Sediminitomix flava: one gene and its partner. The main gene of each other region encodes a partner of the protein of the gene in region 2 in a complex. Links are inferred from orthologs where the notes say so. Each region holds a gene or a part of one and is shown on either strand. Other genes may lie near its edges.

Region 1 (5,402 bases), on a different replicon or contig from region 2:
AACTCACCTCAAAGTTTTTAAATGGACGGTAATTCAATTGCGCACCACCTACTACACTTGGACTAAATGCAATATCTGTATCTTCATAGGTATTATATCTTACAAACTCATCAGTACCCTCTGTGTAATCATAAACAACCTCTGTAAACTCAGCAATTTTATTGATGCTCAAAGCCAAATTGGCTGCAATACTTAACTTTGAATTGAAAGCATAGCTACCATCAAGTTCAATACCCATTCGGTAACTATCATCTACGTTTGTTCTGATATTTGAACCTACATCATTCAATTCACCTGTCACTACAAGTTGGTTAGTATAATCCATCAAATAATAATTCACATTCAATTGTGTATTACTATTTCTGAAACGGTATCCTAACTCAAAGTCGCGAAGAGTTTCATGTTTTGGTGTTACACCATCTAGCGCATCTACAAAGTCAGAACGTACAGGCTCTCTATTCCCAATACTATACGAAGCATATAAAGATGAATTTGGTGTCATTTGGTAGTTGATTCCAAACTTAGGGTTTACGAAATTATAAGTTCCTCCCGTATTGATATCTACAAGGTCATTATCATTTCCTTCTGTACGGTAATGAATGTAGCGATATTGAAGATCTCCGTATAAATTGAGTTTGTCAGACAACTGATAAGAAGCCTTTACATAGGTATTTGCTTCTTGCTTTTTTCCTTCATTGAAGTAATAGCGGTCTCCCCATTTTGCAGGACTCGCTGTTTCAGCCCAAATCACTTCTCCAAAGTGATCGCCCACATACTCATTAGCTGCTCCGCCAATATTTAAACTCAATCGATCAGAAGCATAATTAAGACTTAGCGTAAAACCATAAAAATCATTATCTAACCATCTCTGACGAATCAAATCTGTTTCTGCACCAGATTCCGACACCAATTGGTAATGAGCAGGGTCTTCACCTTCTTTATACTCTTCATAATACCCACGACCTTTTGTGTAATGCAAAGCACCATTCAATGTCCAGTTATCAGATAAATCTTGCGCCAAAATCAACTGATAATGGTCTTGTTGATAATTATCTGTTTGATTTTCGTAAGTATAATAGTTATAAGTTCGGTCTTCTTCCAATAGGTATTCTGGTACTCCCCACCAAGATTGGTATGTTTTTTCTTTTCCTGTCCAAGCATTCAACTTAATCATGGTAGACTCTCCGTAGTATCCTCCAGACACCCAAAGTGACTTAAGATCAGAAAAAGCCCTATCTACATAACCATCTGAAGTAATATTTGATAGTCTGACGTCAAAAGCAAATTTATCATCGATCAGCCCAGTACCTAATTTCACGGTGTTCTTCATCGTATTGAATGTACCGTAAGCATTATTGATTTCAGCATAAGCATCAGGGTTTACATTTTCAGTCTGAATATTTACTGATGCTCCAAATGCTGCGGCTCCGTTGGTTGATGTCCCGACACCTCTTTGTACTTGAAGTTGATCTACCGAAGAAGCAAAATCGGGCATATTCACCCAAAACACATTATGAGATTCCGAATCATTCAAAGGGATTCCGTTTACCGTCACATTGATTCGTGTAGCATCGCTACCTCTGATACGCATCCCTGTATAACCAACCCCTGCACCCGCATCTGAAGTAACAACCATTGAGGGGGTTTGCGCTAAAAGGAAAGGCATATCTTGTCCAAAGTTTTGTTTCTCAATAACCTCTTTATCCAAATTGGTAAATGTCATTGCCGTTTTGTCTGTTGCCCTAAGTGCATTGACAATAACTTGTTCTGTCATGATTACTTTTTCCTCCAAAGCAATCTCGATCGTTGTATTTTGCTTGAGCGTTAGCTTTTGAGTAAAAGTCTGATAACCAAGAATACTAACCTTCAGGTCATAGCTTTCAGCAGGAATGTTATCGAAAGCAAAGTTTCCGTCTGCATCCGTAATTGTTCTGTACTTTGTTCCAAGCAATTGAACATTGGCTGCAATTAATGTTTGATTGTCGTTAGCTGAAGTTACTTTTCCAGTAATACTAAATTGCGCAAAAGCACACACTGGTAATAGCCATACCAGTAAGCCAGATAATAATTGTTTCATTTGAAGTTGTTTAAAATCTGAAGACTAGGAAACGTCTTCGTTTCAACTATCCCCGAATTAGCATTACCTAATCGGGTTGTATGGGTATACTCTCAGCCCGTTGTATTGAGGCACCCCTAGTTGTGAATGTTACGTGATTACAAATGTTTATAAAAAACGGATGCAAAAGTAAGAATTTATTTCGAATTTAGAAGTAGTTCTATATTATTTATCGCCTTCTCAATTCGCTCTTCCTTCAGTCCGCCTATTATAATGACATTACTACTTAGTTTGTTTAGTTCTTTTTGGTACATTTCAAATAACTCATTTCTGAAATGCGGGTGTTCTCGCTGAGGATCAGCTTCCCAAGGTAAATCTGGTTTCATCAAAAAAATAAGATCATACTGCTGTTTTTGTAGTTGATCAACAATCCAAGCATCCGATCGTCCATACTTCACATCCCCCCAAACTTTGAGTACTGTCATTTCTGTATCTACAAAAAGGATTTGATTTGCCATTGGAATCAGCTGCTCTTCTGCTGCTAATTGACCTTTAGCAATGAGAAGAAGGTCTTTTTCTTCATATGGTCTATCCAGTTTTTCGATATAAGTCCGAGCAAACTCAGGAACCCATACCGTCTGATAATGCTTTGCTAAAAGTTCAGCTAAAGTACTCTTCCCACTAGACTCTGGACCTGTAATGGCTATACGGTAAGTTTTTGACATGCTTCTTGTGCTTTCTTTTTCCAAGAGAAATATCCCCAAATAGCTAACAATAGGTAGAAGAAATAAAGTAGGCTACTCAAGTACCAGCCTTTATAAAAATATAATGGAATGGCTAGAAGGTTTGCCAAAATCCAAAAATGCCAATTTTCAACTTTACGCTTTGCCACAAGCCACATCGCTACGAAAGCAGGGGCAGTACTAGAGGCATCCCACCAAGGGACATTCGTATCAGTAAAATGATCGAGAAAAAAGCCCAAGGCTATAAAGCTCAAAAGAGCGAAACTTATACTTATTAAATTCTCTTTGAAGTCATTGAAAGTGATTGGCAATACAGCATGATTCGAATCTCTACGAGTCCACATGTACCAACCATACACACTCATCATCACATAATATGCATTGATACCCATTTCAGCATATAAAGCAGAAGTATAGCCCATATACACAAAAATGCCCACACTGATTAAGCCTAAAGGATAAACTGCAATATGATTTTTACGTTCATACCAAACACTCATCAAACCTGTCGCGAAAGCTACTACCTCAAACCACTGTAAAGCTTTAGCAGTACTCCAAACGCTCTCCCAAAATTCTACCCAATCCATTAATCCGTAATCATATTAAAAATTCAGCCCGCAAAGATAGCGTAACTCTTGAAACTAAAAAACGGAAGTTGTTTCTGTACAACTTCCGCTCTATTCATACCATTTAGATCAGTCTTCACCTAGATCATCATCAATCTCCAAACAGCACTAATAAGTACTAATACAAGTGCCATTGGTGTCAGGTATTTCCAACATAATGCCATTAACTGATCAATACGCAAACGTGGATAAGTCCAACGAGCTAGCATTTGGAAAAACACCAAAGTAAATGCTTTTGAGATTAGCCAAAATGCTCCCCAAGCATACCCACTTACTTCACCGACAACTCCACTTGTCCAATCTGCCAAACGAACAGAACCAATATTGGGCAAAGGCGTATTCCAACTTCCTAAGAAAAGAATACTAGCCAGCAAACTTGCCAACAACATCATTCCATATTCTGAAAGCATCAAGAAGGCAAAACGCATTCCTGAGTATTCTACGATATAACCTGCAATCAACTCTGATTCTGATTCAGGTAAATCGAATGGTGTACGATTAGCTTCCGCTAAAGATGCTACGAAGAAAATGACAAAAGCGAAAAAGAGGAATGGAGAACGGAAAATGTTCCATGTCAAAAATCCTCCAACTTCAGTCACATTTATATTTAAAAACTTTAATCCGAATAAATAATTAGGATCGGCATTCAATAATTGAGCTGAGAATATACCTTGTTGCATACTCATCTCTTGTAGATCCAAGGTCTGAGAAATCATCACAGGACATAAAATCGTTAAACTCAGTGGTACTTCATATGAAATCATTTGAGCGGCAGAACGCATTGCGCCATACAATCCATATTTGTTATTAGAACCCCAACCTGCCATCAAAATACCAATCACATCCATTGAGATGATTGCCATCATGTAAAAAACACCAACAGCGGCAGCTGATCCAACAAAGTTTGGTGCAAAAGGGATAATCGCGAAACCTGCGAAAATAGAAGTAAAAACAACTACGGGCGCTAACTGAAACAAGGGTTTGTCAGCTGCCGCAGGTCTAGTATCCTCTTTTGTCAAAAGCTTGACGATATCCGCCAACGTTTGTAGTAATCCGTAAGGACCTGTTACCATCGGTCCGACACGATTCTGAATAAAGGCAGAAACTTTACGCTCTGCATAAACTCCAAAAAGTGCGAATGTAAGGATAAACGGAAGAACGATAAAAAGTGCAATAGTCATATTCTCTTGGTCTTATTCAACTCTCCTAGCAGAAAGAACTCACAAAGATAACTATTGTTTGAATTATAAAAAGAAAGCCAGACTCGAATACTCAAGTCTGGCAAATCTGGTCGTATAATTGAATTGGTTTATGATATCTAATCAAGTTGCATTTCAGGGATTTCTCCTTCTACAATAAGCTTACCTGCTGTTACTTCTTTAATTTCTTCCACACTCACACCTGGTGCTCTTTCCAAGAGCTTAAAACCTCCTTCAGGTAATACATCAAGTACCGCAAGATTTGTCACGATTTTCTTTACACAGTTTACTCCTGTGATTGGAAGGGTGCATTTAGGCAATAATTTTGATTGACCTGATTTGCTACAATGCTGCATAGCAACTATAATATTGTCAGCAGAAGCAACCAAGTCCATAGCTCCTCCCATACCTTTCACCATCTTCCCAGGGATTTTCCAATTGGCAATATCTCCATTCTCAGAAACTTCCATTGCGCCTAAAATGGTCAGATCAATATGTCCCCCTCTAATCATCGCAAAGCTTTCAGCAGAACTAAATAGGCTAGAGCCAGCCAACATACTTACTGTTTGCTTTCCTGCGTTGATCAAATCAGCATCAACTTCATCTTCTGTGGGAAAAGGACCGATGCCTAACAATCCATTTTCAGATTGTAATACGACATCAATATCAGATGGGATATAGTTTGCTACAAGAGTCGGGATACCAATACCTAAATTGACATAAAAGCCATCCTCAAGCTCTTTCGCTATTCGTTTAGCAATTCCGTGTTTATCTAGCA
Region 2 (7,875 bases):
CAAGAACCAACGGTCGTGAGAAATAATCACGGCACTTCCTGCAAAGTTCTCCAATGCTTCTTCCAAAGCACGAAGCGTGTTTACATCCAAGTCGTTGGTAGGCTCATCAAGAAGCAATAAGTTACCACCTTCTTTCAATGCCAATGCAAGATGTACTCTGTTGCGCTCACCCCCAGAAAGATCTCCCACTTTCTTTTGCTGATCTCCACCTGCAAAGTTGAATTTACTTACATAAGCTCTAGAGTTTACCTCTTTGCCACCGAGCATCATCAACTCATTTCCTTCAGAGATTGTCTCCCAAACAGATTTGTTCGGATCAAGGTTATCGTGTTCTTGATCTACGTAGGCAATCTGTACTGTTTCCCCAACTTCAAATGACCCTTTATCTGGATTTTCTTTTCCAGTAATCATTTTGAATAAAGTAGTTTTACCAACTCCGTTAGGTCCTACAATACCTACAATACCACCTTGAGGAAGAGAGAATTCCATTCCTTCATAAAGAAGCTTGTCACCAAATGCTTTTGCTACACCATTTGCCTCAATCACTTTAGTACCCAAACGTGGCCCTGGAGGAATGAACAGCTCAAGTTTAGCTTCTTTCTCTTTAGCTTCTTCGCCAGCCATTTTATCATAGGCATTGATACGTGCCTTTTGTTTAGCTTGACGAGCTTTCGGAGCCATACGAATCCAGTCCAACTCACGCTGAAGTGTTTTCTGACGCTTAGACTCTTGCTTCTCTTCTTGTGCCAAACGGTTTTGCTTTTGCTCCAACCAAGAAGAATAATTTCCTTTCCAAGGAATACCTTCACCACGGTCAAGTTCAAGAATCCAACCAGCTACATTATCCAAGAAGTAACGGTCGTGAGTTACAGCGATTACTGTACCTTTATATTGCTTCAAGTGCTGCTCCAACCAGTGTACAGACTCTGCATCCAAGTGGTTGGTAGGCTCATCAAGAAGTAAGATATCTGGTTCTTGTAAAAGTAGACGACAAAGTGCTACACGTCTTTTCTCACCACCCGAACAGTTCTTGATGATTGCATCTTCAGGCGGACAACGTAAAGCATCCATTGCTCTTTCCAAACGGCTGTCTAATTCCCAAGCATTATGATGATCAAGTTTCTCTTGAACTTCTCCTTGACGCTCAATCAACTTAGTCATTGCGTCTGGATCTTCCATCAATGCAGGGTCTGCAAAAGCAGCATTGATTTCATCAAACTCTTTCAAAAGGTCTACAATTTCTTGCGCACCTTCCTGAACAACTTCTTTTACTGTTTTATTAGGATCAAGTTCTGGCTCTTGCTCCAACAATCCTACCGAGTAACCCGGAGAGAAAACTACTTCACCTTGGTAGTTTTTATCTTTCCCCGCAATAATGCTCAATAGGGTAGATTTACCCGATCCGTTCAAACCTAAAACACCAATTTTGGCACCGTAGAAGAAGGAAAGGTAAATGTTTTTCAAAATTTGTTTACTTGGCGGAATGATCTTATTCACTCCTGCCATCGAAAAGATTATTTTTTCGTCACTCATAAAGAGAGTCTATTTTTTATAGGTTTTAATGAAAGCGATTTTCAAAGGGCTCAAATATGCTACTTTTGTCTGATTTAACAAACAAGACATTTTTTCTGAATCTAATACAAAATTGTAATTGTGGTTGTTTTATCAATATAGTCTTGATAATTTGCATTAATCAAGAATGCCTCTTAACTTATGAGGATTATATAAACCAATAAATAAGTCCAACTTAGCTAACTTATTCATTTAAAGATATTTATCTATAAATGAAGAATTTTCAAGTTGTTTGGCAAATTAATGTTAAAATTGAACAAAAAAGAATAGATATTGAATTAGTTATAATTCAGATATAACTAAATTTGCAGGGAAGTAATAATCTCGTGATTATTATTTCTTTCAATTACACTAAAAGAGATTCTCAGAATTCGAAACAGGAATATATACTAATTTCTTGAATTTCAAGAATAGATAGTTTTACTAAAACATACAGATAACTATTAACCAAACAGACAATAAGCAATGTCATCAACTACCCCGATCAAAGAGTATAAGGAAATCACAGAGTACGGCTACATTAAAGACGGTAAGGTTATTCTTAGAGGCTACTTCGACTTTCAAGACCGAGAAATAGGCGATGTTAGAGAAAGTGATGAGGAAAGTTTAAAATATTTCGTTAATCGCTTTGATATGGTAACCAAAAAGGTTCAAGCAGTGAAAGATTCGATTCACACTGCAGAGAACAAAGGTTCATATCTCATGAAACTAATCCATATGCGTACTTACTTAGCGACTTACAATGGATTAGGTGATTTCACAAAACTCTATGAAGAAATCAATGTACTAGAAGATGAAATTAACGAGTACATTGCCAAAAACAGAGACAAAAACTTCGAAATCAAGACTGCTCTTTTAAAAGAAGCTCAAGAGGCTAAATATTCTACTGAATGGAAAGACGGCACTGAAAGATTCAAGGAATTAAAAATGAATTGGATCAAGACTGGTAGTGCTGTAAAAGAAGAAGAGGAAAAACTTTCAGAGCAATTCAATGATGCTATGGAATTCTTCTTCAAGAGACGTGGCGATTTCTACCAAGAAATGCAACGTATCATGCGTGACCGTCTGTTCAAGTACCGTAGCTTATTGAACCAAGTGAAGCGAATTAACCGTATTGGCGGTGGTAAAGAATTCGTGAACGAGGTTAAAGATATTCAAAACGAGTGGAGAGAAGTTGGTAAAGTGCCGAAGATGAAAATCAACAAGACACTTTACGAATTCAAGAAAGAAACAGCCAAATTCTTCAATGACCTTAAGAGTCAACGTTCTTCTTACAGAAGAAAATCTCCTATCGAGATGAAGAAAGAATTGTTGGAAACTGCAGAGTCTTTCTTGAAGAGTGGTTCTCCATACAATATTGCGAAGATCAAGACACTTCAAAACGACTGGAAGCAATTGGGTAAACTTCAAGCTCCAGAAGATAAAGAGTACAACTTGAGATTCCGTATTATCTGTAACGAAATCTTCGAAAGTCACTTCCTAGAAAGAATGGCGAAGAACTTGCACCCAGATTTATACACGAAATCTGATTTTGAGCAATTGAAAATCAAGATGGACTTGTTGAGAGATTCAATCAAACAAGACGAAAGCGAATTGTACGAATTCAATTCTCGTCATGGATCTAACTTCAATTCAAATGATCCTCAAGATTACCAATTGTATCAGCAACGTAACAACTTCATCAATAAGTTGAAAACGAAAAAGCGTATCCTTCAGAAATTGGAAGACAAGCTTTTGATGCTGTAATCGGTTTTCACTGAAAAATATAAAAGGCTTCTCAATTTTGGGAAGCCTTATTTTTTTACTCTAAAAAACAAAAAGACACTATGTTGTAACAAAGTGTCTCTCTACCTTCTTTCACAAAAGAATATTCGTATTAGCCCATATTGCAACCGCAATTTTTCAAGCAGTCCAAGATGTTGGTCACATCTTTCTCTTTGAGCGAATAATACATATTTTTTCCTTCTCTTTTCGAGCTCAAAATACCTTTGAGTTTCATATTCGAAAGATGATGTGAAGTCAATGACTGTTCGCAGTTCAAAGCTTCACAAAGCTCTCCCACAGTCATTCTTTCTCTATCTCTCAATAGTTCAATGATTTTCAGACGAACAGGATGAGCAATCGTTTTCAGAATAAAAGCCGTTCGTTCTATTCTGTCTGCCTCAATTTCCATGAATTTATATTTCAGGTTGAATAATGATTCCTATAATCAAGTGCAAAACTGCACGTTAGCTACTAAGAAAGGAATATATTTTATATGTGCAAGTCTTCATATGAAAACTCCTTCAATATTCACTAATATTCTACCTTTATGCCATGGTAATATTCCTGTACATTGTAGTCTTTTCGCAATGGATGTCCTTCCCAATCTTCTGGCAATAGAATTCTTCTCATATCTGGATGACCTTCAAAATTGATCCCATTAAGGTCAAATACTTCACGTTCTAGCCAGTTAGCTCCTTTCCAAATAGAACATAAGCTAGGCACCGACGGAAGTTCCTTTTCAGGTCTGTCAAGCATTACTTTTACAGCAAGGCTTACATTATAAGGGATAGAGTAGAAGTTATAGATCACTTCCATTGAGTTCTCTTTCGGACCATTGTCAATTCCTGTAACACAAGACAACTGATCAAAAAAACAACTTCTATCTGTATGTAAAAATGTACAGACATTTAGCAACTGCTCTTTAGCTACAACTAAAGTAGTTTGAAGCGGATCTTCAATTACATCTGTAATCACGGATTCGTCAAACTGGTCTTTTAGCAAAGAGATAATATGTTCTTGTTTTTCTTTGTTCATAGCTAATCAATTAGAGCAATGCTTCAATACCTTTAGGCGCAACAATTGTTTCTTTTCTGATCTTATCTTGAAGTTTCAATAAACCACCGATAAGTGCTTCTGGTCTTGGAGGACAACCCGGAACATACACATCTACAGGAACAATACGGTCAACCCCTTTTACAACATGATAACCATGTTCCCAATAAGGACCTCCACAATTCGAACAACTTCCCATTGAAATTACATAGCGAGGCTCTGCCATTTGTTGGTAAAGTCTACGAATACGGTCAGCCATTTTGAAAGTCACAGTTCCTGCAACGATCATGACATCAGATTGACGAGGAGAATTTCGGGGAAAAATACCCAAACGGTCTAAGTCATAATTAGAGGCGAATGTTGCCATCATCTCGATTGCACAACAAGCCAAACCAAAACCTAAAGGCCACATAGACGAAAGTCTCGCCCAGTTGAGCAACTCTTCTGTTTTGGTGATGACAAATCCTCCATTCTCAATTTTCTGATCTAAAAGTCCTTGCATAGGAAAGTATATTTTAAATATAGAAAATGGGAAAAGGTTGTTTAGCTCTTCCCATTTCCTAGCTGATAGTAGTCAGTTCTTAATTAACACACAGACAATACAGTCAAACTGTATAAATAACTCAGAATTACTTCTGTTGTTTGATCTCTGCTAAAAGTTCTTTACCGCCATTGTCCAAAATCCACTGTGCCACTTCGTCTCCTAGTCTTTCAGCGTCTTCTTTTGAACCATTCAACGTTTTCTTAATGACCTCAGAACCATCTAGTCTTACCAATCCACCTGTGATCGAGATATTTTCAGAACCTTCCAAATTGGCTAAAGCAAATGCAGGAATACTACAACCGCCTTGTAAAGTATGTAAGAAAGAACGCTCTGCTAACAAACGGTATTCTGTATCTTTATCATTAACCGCATTTCTGATTTCTTTTATGACTGCTTCATCAAGGTTTTCAGAAACTTCAATAGCCACACTACCTTGTCCTGCTGCTGGAGTAAACTGATCCAATGGCAAGTGCTGAGTAATATGTTCTTCATAGTGCATTCTATGCACACCTGCATAAGCAAGTACTAAAGCATCACATTGTCCTTCTTCCAATTTACGCATACGAGTCTGCAAATTACCTCGCATATCTACCACCTTTACATGAGGATAGTAGTGTTTTAGCATTGCTACTCGTCTAACTGATGACGTACCCAAAACAACTTCTTTACCGTTGTTCAAGTCAATTCCATCTTTTAAGCTGACAATGACATCATTTACAAGCTCTCTTTCTGTAAAAGCAATGATCTTGAAACCTTCAGGAAGCGTAGCTTGCATGTCTTTAGCCGAATGCACCGCAATATCAATTCCACCTGTGCGCAATTGGTCTTCCAATTCTTCGGTAAAAACTCCTTTACTTCCAATTTTGGATAGCGAGCGATCAAGGATTTTATCTCCCTTCGTCTCAATAATGACAATCTCTGACTGTAGTCCTTTCTGTTGCAATAAATCTGCTACATAATCGGCTTGCCACAATGCCAATTTACTTCCTCTTGTTCCTATTTTGATCACTCTTTCCACTGCTAATCTATTTTGAAATGCGCTAGAATTTAGTTCTTAATGCTCTATTTTGAATTTCACCAACATAAAAATTGGCTTTTCTCCACAAAATATTGACAAATATCTGAAAAGCCGCCTTTTAATACAATTTATATCTCTTACTTCAATAAAATACAAAGTAGTGTTTCACATATTTTTTTATACATTTGTATAAACGAATATATTCACTAATGAAACTGAAGCACTTTAATCTTTCGTTGGGAACGCAAATCATGAAGGCATTTAGCGAAGAATCCCGCATCCGCATTATGCATTTGCTGTTCCGAAACAAGGAATTGTGTATTTCCGATATCGAACTCATCCTTGACTTCACTCAAACTAAGACCTCAAGACATCTGATTTATTTGAAAAATGCAGGCCTTGTCACTTCTAGAAAAGTAGATCAGTGGACATTCTACTCTATCAAAGAAGGCGTTTTGGGCTTTATCGAAGTTCTTTTCAACTACTTGGAAAAAGATCCGATGCTTGTTCAAGATCAGAGTATCTTTGAGACACTTTACAACAATAGAGAATTGGCACTTTGTAAGCTTGAAGCGCGCAAGTGGAGATAATTATAGAAAAGAACGACAGACATTGTTCTTAGAGGCTAACAAGAACTTTAAGAACAGAGGGAGCTGTTTTAGCTGTTACTGTCTAGGGAGAGATTGATCTAAAGGAAGTTATGAGAAAACTAGAAATGCACGAACTCGGCAGAAAATCGGCCGAAGAGTTTAAAGAAACAAAGAAAAACCCTGTCGTGGTTATTTTGGATAATGTAAGAAGTATGAACAATGTAGGTTCTGCTTTCCGTACAAGTGATGCTTTCGCGATTGAGAAGCTTTACCTGTGTGGAATTACAGCTCGACCACCACACCGAGATATCCAAAAAACAGCTCTTGGCGCACAAGACACCGTAACTTGGGAGCATTTTGAAGAAACAACTCAAGCAATTGAGAAATTGAAGGAAGAAGGCTATACCATTGTTTGTGTAGAGCAAGTAACAGATAGTGTTATGCTAAATGACTTTGAGCCTGATTTTGATAAAAAATATGCCTTCATTTTCGGACATGAGGCATTTGGTGTAGATGAAAAAGTAGTAGAGTGTTCGGATATGGCTTTGGAAATTCCACAATTCGGAACCAAACACTCTCTGAATATATCTGTGACTATGGGTGTTGTGCTTTGGCACTACATGAATGCTAGTCTTTCCAAGTAACAGTTTTCAACATCTCTTGCATATCTTCTCTGATGTAATTAATCACGGGTGCTAGAGAGTCATTGGCTGTTGAAGTTGGAAAATAAAGTGCTGCTCTAAGGAAATGTTGTGCTGAGTCTGTACGGAAAAATTGGTACTGACTTGGCACTTGTCCTTCTAGCTCAAACTCCATAATAATATCTCCGTTCTCCCCATAACTTTTATACTCCTCAATCTTCGTAGCTCTGATACTGTGCTTATGCGTTAGCTTTAGCGAAGTATTGAAATATCCTGCCAAAGAGTCTAAGCTATTGTAGATCGGTTTGTAAGAAATATCAATGGTAGCATTGTATTGAGGATAGTAAATTTCTGCCCAATATGGCTCTGACATTTTAGAAGTATCAGGCTTCATTTCTGCTTGGTCAGAAAAGCGGAACGCATATGGAAAATTCCCAAACTCTTTCGGAAATTCTTGAAAAGTATGTTTAGGAAATTCGATACGATGATAGCCTTTAGGTTTTGGTAAAAAAACTTGTTCTTCTCCTCCACAAGCCCATATAAAGACTAAAAACACAATTCCGATTCCACTAAAAAATTTATTCATTATTTATATCCTTCTGTTATCTGTTCTTTGATCTAGATTTGAGAAACGAAAAATACCAAAAAATAAGCCACTATCGCTAGTAAACTTACCTTTTGGTATTCTTAAAA

What was found. Proteins that work in one complex are often made in the same cells at the same time.
Region 1: the proteins of nuoB (region 2) and BC781_RS03895 are in contact, whole or in part, in a crystal structure (PDB 6Y11), measured with the Thermus thermophilus proteins. The link is inferred for Sediminitomix flava from one-to-one orthologs. Residues at the interface, in WP_096411117.1 of Thermus thermophilus: Arg16, Glu17, Gly18, Leu24, Leu27, Val28, Trp30, Gly31, Arg32, Asn34, Ser35, Trp37, Thr54, Asp55, Ala56, Asp59, Ala61, Arg62, Phe63, Gly64, Glu66, Val67, Phe68, Arg69, Ala70, Ser71, Arg73, Gln74, Ala75, Asp76; in WP_096411122.1 of Thermus thermophilus: Arg36, Val44, Arg45, Met46, Gly47, Pro48, Asn49, Arg50, Val51, Leu57, Gln58, Ala61, Asp62, Ile64, Lys65, Ile67, Phe68, Lys69, Glu70, Ile72, Val74, Glu223, Ala224, Glu225, His233, Thr234, Glu235, Tyr236, Ser237, Trp241.

What each region holds. Positions count from the first base shown.
Region 1 is NZ_QGDO01000001.1:1,019,840-1,025,241, forward strand. What follows is about bases 2,557-5,402. They hold BC781_RS03895 (complex I subunit 1/NuoH family protein), read right to left. Parts: upstream 4,607-5,402; coding sequence 3,506-4,606; downstream 2,557-3,505. Other genes in these bases: BC781_RS03885 (AAA family ATPase), read right to left, coding at 2,557-2,781; pnuC (nicotinamide riboside transporter PnuC), read right to left, coding at 2,760-3,386; BC781_RS03900 (3-oxoacid CoA-transferase subunit B), read right to left, coding at 4,744-5,402. Outside these bases: BC781_RS03880 (TonB-dependent receptor), read right to left, coding at 1-2,077; more of BC781_RS03885, read right to left, coding at 2,254-2,556. UniProt on the Escherichia coli protein: NDH-1 shuttles electrons from NADH, via FMN and iron-sulfur (Fe-S) centers, to quinones in the respiratory chain. The immediate electron acceptor for the enzyme in this species is believed to be ubiquinone.
Region 2 is NZ_QGDO01000009.1:73,228-81,102, reverse strand. What follows is about bases 3,137-5,900. They hold nuoB (NADH-quinone oxidoreductase subunit NuoB), read right to left. Parts: upstream 4,892-5,900; coding sequence 4,382-4,891; downstream 3,137-4,381. Other genes in these bases: hemC (hydroxymethylbilane synthase), read right to left, coding at 5,019-5,900; BC781_RS22960 (NADH-quinone oxidoreductase subunit C), read right to left, coding at 3,868-4,371; BC781_RS22965 (ArsR/SmtB family transcription factor), read right to left, coding at 3,449-3,745; BC781_RS22970 (DUF349 domain-containing protein), read left to right, coding at 3,137-3,318. Also shown: energy-dependent translational throttle protein EttA, read right to left, coding at 1-1,533; more of BC781_RS22970, read left to right, coding at 2,038-3,136; more of hemC, read right to left, coding at 5,901-5,951; BC781_RS22945 (ArsR/SmtB family transcription factor), read left to right, coding at 6,161-6,541; BC781_RS22940 (RNA methyltransferase), read left to right, coding at 6,652-7,185; gliding motility lipoprotein GldD, read right to left, coding at 7,169-7,768. UniProt on the Escherichia coli protein: NDH-1 shuttles electrons from NADH, via FMN and iron-sulfur (Fe-S) centers, to quinones in the respiratory chain. The immediate electron acceptor for the enzyme in this species is ubiquinone.